2 regions of the Streptomyces sp. NPDC020490 genome follow, and region 1 is predicted to be linked to the other one. Evidence: riboswitches for the same ligand, from Rfam matches in the RefSeq annotation. Region 1 holds a riboswitch; the other holds the start of a gene.
What was found. Region 1 has a riboswitch for thiamine pyrophosphate ahead of thiC (phosphomethylpyrimidine synthase ThiC). Riboswitches for the same ligand answer to the same signal wherever they lie in the genome.
Positions count from the first base shown of each region.

Region 2: linked by a shared signal. The riboswitch ahead of thiO (glycine oxidase ThiO) and the one ahead of thiC (phosphomethylpyrimidine synthase ThiC) in region 1 are both predicted to bind thiamine pyrophosphate.

Region 1 covers NZ_JBIRUY010000008.1:154,572-157,759, forward strand. The annotation lists gene ACH4ZX_RS11535 (YibE/F family protein) at 2-1,519, opposite strand; TPP riboswitch at 1,592-1,781, shown strand; gene thiC (phosphomethylpyrimidine synthase ThiC) at 1,774-3,188, shown strand, end outside.
Region 2 covers NZ_JBIRUY010000023.1:76,353-79,540, forward strand. The annotation lists gene ACH4ZX_RS23560 (NAD(P)/FAD-dependent oxidoreductase) at 122-1,351, opposite strand; gene ACH4ZX_RS23565 (hypothetical protein) at 1,380-1,733, opposite strand; TPP riboswitch at 1,787-1,898, shown strand; gene thiO (glycine oxidase ThiO) at 1,896-3,050, shown strand; gene thiS (sulfur carrier protein ThiS) at 3,047-3,188, shown strand, end outside.

The DNA.
Region 1 (3,188 bases):
CTCAGCGCTTGCGGCGCCTGCCCCTCCCCGTGCCGGAGCGTGCCTGGGCCGGAGCCGCGCCGGCCGTCGCCCCCTCCGGTCCCCGACGGTCCGCGGAGACGACCAGGGCGGCGAGAGCCGTGGTGACCGGGACCGAGGCGACCAGCCCGATCGAGCCCACCAGTGTGCGCACGATCTCCTCCGTGACCAGCTCGCTGTTGGCGACGGTGCCCACGCTGCTCTGCGCGATGGAGAAGAGCAGCAGCAACGGCAGCGCGGCGCCCGCGTAGGCGAGGACGAGCGTGTTGACGACCGACGCGATGTGATCGCGGCCGATGCGGATGCCCGCGCGGTACAGCCCGCGCCAGCCCATCGAGGGGTTGGCCTCGTGCAGTTCCCACACGGCCGAGGTCTGCGTGACCGTCACGTCGTCGAGGACACCGAGGGAGCCGATGATGACGCCGGCCAGCAGCAGACCGCTCATGTCGATCGACGGATACAGGCCGTGGATCAGACCGGTGTTGTCGTCCGTGTTGCCGGTGAGCGCGGCCCATCCGATGAACACCGAGCCCAGGACGCCGATCAGCAGCAGCGAGAGCAGTGTGCCCAGGACCGCCACGGACGTACGGGCCGACAGGCCGTGACACATGTACAGGGCGATCAGCATGATGGCACTGGACCCGACCACCGCCACGACCAGCGGATTCGAGCCTTCCAGGATCGCCGGAAGGATGAAGAGGGTCAGCACCAGGAAGCTCACGGCCAGCGCGATCAGCGCCATGACGCCCCGCATCCGGCCCACCACCACGACGGCCAGCGCGAAGACGCCGGCCAGCAGGGCCATGGGGAACCTGCGGTCGACGTCGGTGACCGCGTACTGCAGTTCCCTGGGCGCCGAGGGCTCGTAGGCGACCACGACCTTCTGCCCCTGGTGCAGTTGCCGCGACTGGTCCGGCTGCACGATCTCGGTGAACGTCCGGCCCTTGTCCTTGCCGGTGTCGACGCGGATGGTGGCCTTGTGGCAGGTGCCGTCCGCTTGCTGCTGGGCCGAGGAGCCCTCGGCGGTCGACGTGTCGCCGGTCGGCGTGCTGCCCGGGGCGTTCACCGACTTGCAGCTCACGTTCATCACCTGGACGACCGTCGCCTGCTGGGTCTGCCGGTCGAAGCCGACGCCGGTGCGCTCGTGCGACGGTGCGCCGCCGGGCCACAGCACCGCGAGCCCGACCAGCACGGCCGCGGCGAAGGGAATCAGGACCGCGGCGATGACCTTGCGCAGGTGCCGGGAGACGGGCGCGGCGGGGCCGTGGCTGTGCGAGTGACCGTGTCCGCCTCCGACCCCTGACCCGTGGCCGTGCCCCTGCCCCTGCCCCTGCCCCTGATCGTGCCCATGCCCATGCCCGTGGCCATGATCGGGGCCGTCTCCACGGCCGTGATCGCCGTCGTGTCGGTGCGGCGGCCCGGGTGACGGCCCGGGTGACGGCGATGGCGGACCAGGTGGCGGATCGGGTGGCGGAAACGGGTACTGCGGTGTCGTGGTCACCGCCCGATCATCGCAAGGACGGCAGGGGGCCTCTGTTCACCGCGCCCGAGTTGACGCTAGCGTGGAGGTACCTTTTGTACACGCGGGAGCTCGGAGCACCGGGCTGAGAGGGCGCTGACCTCCGTCCCAGCGATGTTTCACGTGGAACGTCACCGGAGTCGAGTGATGTTGCACACGGAACGTCGACCGACGGAAACCGCTGCGTCGACCGCCGAACCTGTTACCGGGTAATGCCGGCGTAGGGAGTAGGTCTCATGACCAGCAAGGACGCACGCACGCCTGCCTCCGATCAGATCGACGGGGAGGCCGGGTCATCCATCGGCTGGCACAAGGCGTACGTCGAGGGCTCACGCCCCGATCTGCGGGTGCCGGTCCGTCAGGTGCATCTCACCAACGGGCAGTCGGTCACGCTGTACGACACATCGGGCCCGTACACCGATCCGCTCGTCGACACCGATGTCCGCAGGGGCCTGCCGCCGCTGCGGGAGAACTGGATCGTCGCCCGCGGCGACACGGAGGAGTACACGGGCCGCCCCGTACGCCCCGAGGACGACGGGATCAAGCACACCTCGCCGCGCGGCGGACTGCGCAATCTCGACGCCGTCTTCCCGGGGCGGCCGCGCCAGCCGCGCCGCGGCCGGGACGGCAGGGCGGTCACCCAGCTCGCGTACGCGCGCCGGGGTGAGATCACGCCGGAGATGGAGTACGTGGCGATCCGGGAGAACGTCTCCGCCGAGGTGGTCCGTGAGGAGATCGCCGCGGGGCGCGCGGTGCTGCCCGCGAACGTCAACCACCCGGAGATCGAGCCGATGATCATCGGCAAGCGGTTCCTGGTGAAGGTCAACGCCAACATCGGCAACTCCGCGGTCACCTCCTCCATCGAGGAGGAGGTCGAGAAGATGACCTGGGCGACCCGCTGGGGCGCCGACACGGTCATGGACCTCTCCACCGGCCGCAACATCCACACCACCCGCGAGTGGGTGCTGCGCAACTCCCCCGTCCCCATCGGCACCGTGCCGCTGTACCAGGCCCTGGAGAAGGTCGACGGCAAGGCCGAGGAACTGACCTGGGAGATCTACAAGGACACCGTCATCGAGCAGGCCGAGCAGGGCGTCGACTACATGACGGTCCACGCGGGTGTGCGCCTGCCGTACGTGCCGCTCACGGCGAACCGCAAGACCGGCATCGTCTCGCGCGGCGGCTCGATCATGGCCGCGTGGTGCCTCGCGCACCACAAGGAGAGCTTCCTGTACGAGAACTTCGAGGAACTCTGCGAGATCCTCGCCGCCTACGACGTCACGTACTCGCTGGGTGACGGCCTCCGGCCGGGTTCGATCGCGGACGCCAACGACGAGGCGCAGTTCGCGGAGTTGCGCACGCTCGGGGAACTCAACCGGATCGCGAAGCGCTTCCACGTCCAGACCATGATCGAGGGCCCGGGACACGTCCCGATGCACAAGATCAAGGAGAACATCGACCTCCAGCAGGAGATCTGCGACGAAGCCCCGTTCTACACGCTCGGCCCGCTGACGACGGACATCGCGCCGGCCTACGACCACATCACCTCCGGCATCGGCGCCGCGATGATCGCCTGGTGGGGCACGGCCATGCTCTGCTACGTCACCCCCAAGGAACACCTGGGCCTGCCCAACCGCGACGACGTCAAGAC
Region 2 (3,188 bases), on a different contig from region 1:
CAGGTGGTCCCGGCCACGGTCCGGCTGCGTCCTGGCACGGTCCGGCTGCGTCCTGGCACGGTCCGGCTGCGTCCCGGCCACGGTCCGGCCGCGTCCCGGCCACGGTCCGCTCGCGTCCCGGCTACGCGGTGGCGGCCTTCAGCGGCTTGCTCGCGTCCGCCAGCAGGTCCGGGTCCATCGGCGTGCCCGCCTCGATCAGGCGCCTGCCCTGCGCCAGGTCCCTGGGCCGGCCCACCGCCAGCAGCGCCACCAGGCGGCCGTCGCGCAGCCAGCAGACGGACCAGCTCGGGCCCGACGGGTCGCCGCGCCACAGGGTCGTGTCGGCGCCCGCGTGGTACCCGGCGTACTGCACGAACCGGCCGAACTGCTCGGACCAGAAGTACGGCACCGGGTCGTAGACGGCGGGCTCCTCGCCGATGATGTTCGCGGCCACCGTGCGCGGGCCCTGCAGGGCGTTGTCCCAGTGGTGCACCAGCAGGCGCTCCCCGTACCTGCGGGACGGGAACGACGCGCAGTCGCCGACCGCGTAGACGTCCGGCGCCGAGGTGCGCAGGCCGTCGTCGGCGACGACCTCGCCGTGCGCCCCGGGCACGATGCCGGAACCGGCCAGCCAGCCGGTGGCCGGGCGCGCGCCGATGCCGACCACGACGGCGCCCGCGGGCAGCCGGGTGCCGTCGTCGAGGACGACCTCGCCCGGCTCGACACGCGCCACGCGCGCGTGGGTGCGCAGCACGGCGCCCGCGTCGGCGTACCAGGAGGCCATCGGGGCGGCCACCTCGGCGGGCAGCGCGCCCGCGAGCGGCCGGTCGGCCGCCTCCACGACGGTCACCGCGCAGCCCGCCTCGCGCGCCGCCGTGGCGAACTCCGCGCCGATCCAGCCCGCGCCGACGACCACCACGTCGTGCTGCCGGGCGAGCACCGGCCGCAGCCGCTCGGCGTCGTCCAGGGTGCGCAGCAGATGGACGCCGGGCACCCCCTGGGTCTGCGGCAGCAGCACCGGCTCGGCGCCGGTCGCGAGGACCAGGGCGTCGTACGGCACGGACCCCTCGGCGGTGTCGAGTTCGTGGTCGGCGACCCGGACGCCCAGCACCTCGCGGCCGAGCCGCAGTTCGATGCCGAGCGCCTCGAAGTCGATGTCGAAGGCGGACCCCTCGGCCTTGCCGAGCAGGACGGCCTTGGACAACGGCGGCCGGTCGTACGGCTGGTGGGGCTCGGCGCCGATGAGGGTCACCGGCCCGGCGAAGCCCTGTTCGCGCAGGGCGACCGCGGTCTGCACACCGGCCATGCCCGCGCCGGCCACGACGACTCGCCGGTGCGGGGGCGTCTGCCGTTCCTGCGTCTGCTCGCTCACCTGATCACCATAGACACCTGACGTCATGTCAGTCGCGGATCCCGTCAGTGACCTGCTCCACAACACTGGTGCCGCCGCCCGGCCGGGACTCCCACTCCCACGTCTCCTCCAGGCGCACCCGGCCGTCCGGCAGCTCCACGACCGTCGACACGCAGTGCCCGGAGGACGTCGTGCCGTCGTTCCTCAGCTGCACGTAGCGGAAGTCGAGCCGGTCACCTTCCCGGGTACCCACCAGACGGCCGTGTACGACGTCGCCGCCCGCGTACTCGGCCCAGATCGCGCCGTCGGCCTCGTGGTAGGTGAAGCGGGTCCGCATGCCCACCTGGCCGGGGGCCTGGTCGGCGACCGGGGCGAGGACGAGGCCGTCCAGTGAGCGCGGCATGGGGGAAGGCTCCCTTACGACGGCGACGGGGCGCGGGCTAGGGTGGCCACCGTACAAGCACTCGCGGGAGCCCGGACGCACCGGGCTGAGAGGGAGGCTGGCGGCCTCCGACCGTACGAACCTGATCCGGGTCATGCCGGCGAAGGGAGGGGCTGGACGCCCATGCCGTCACGTACGTCAGACGTCCTCGTCGTCGGGGGCGGGATCATCGGCCTGGTCACGGCCTGGCGCGCCGCGCAGCGCGGCTTCGCCACCGCCGTGGTGGACCCGGAACCGGGCGGCGGCGCCGCCCAGGTGGCGGCCGGCATGCTGGCCGCGGTCACCGAACTGCACCACGGCGAGCAGACCCTGCTCGGCCTCAACCTCGCCTCGGCCCGCCGCTACCCGGACTTCGCGGCCGAGCTCGCCGACCTCACCGGCCACGACCTCGGCTACCGCCGGTGCGGCACGCTCGCCGTCGCGCTGGACGCCGACGACCGCGCCCACCTGCGCGAACTGCACACCCTGCAGCAGCAGTCCGGCCTGGGGTCGGAATGGCTGTCGGGGCGCGAGTGCCGGCGTCTGGAGCCGATGCTCGCACCGGCCGTACGCGGCGGCCTCCGGGTCGACGGCGACCACCAGATCGACCCGCGGCGGCTGACCCGCGCGCTGGTGGCCGCCTGCGAGCGGGCCGGCGTGGTCTTCCACCGGGTGTGGGCCGAGCGGCTCGACCGCGCCGGGGACCGGGCCGTCGGCGTCACCGCGGCGGACGGCACCGCGCTGGCCGCGGACCGGGTGGTGCTGGCCGCCGGCAGCCTCAGCGGACGGCTCGCGGGCGTCCCGGCCGACGTGCTGCCGCCGGTGCGGCCGGTCAAGGGGCAGGTGCTGCGGCTGAGCGTGCCGCAGCGGTACGCGCCCTTCCTCAGCCGCACCGTCCGGGCCATGGTGCGCGGCAGCCACGTCTACCTGGTGCCGCGCGAGAACGGCGAGCTGGTGGTCGGCGCGACCAGCGAGGAACTGGGCTGGGACACCACGGTCACCGCGGGCGGGGTGTACGAGCTGCTGCGCGACGCCCACGAACTGGTCCCCGGCATCACCGAGCTGCCGCTGACCGAGACCCGGGCCGGGCTGCGCCCCGGCTCCCCCGACAACGCGCCGCTGCTCGGCCCGAGCGGGCTGTCCGGGCTGCTGCTGGCCACCGGGCACCACCGCAACGGCGTGCTGCTCGCACCGGTCACCGGCGACGCCATGGCACACGTCCTGACCACCGGCGAACTCCCCGAGGAGGCACGCCCCTTCACCCCGCGGCGGTTCGCCCGCACGGAGCAGCCCGCATGAACATCTCCGTCAACGGCGAGCCCCGCGAGGTCGCTCCCGGAACCGCTCTCGACACCGTGGTCAGGGCGCTCACCCCGGCGTCCTCCGGGGTGGCCGCCGCCCTCAACGAAACCGTCGTCCCGCGCGCGCAGTGGCCGT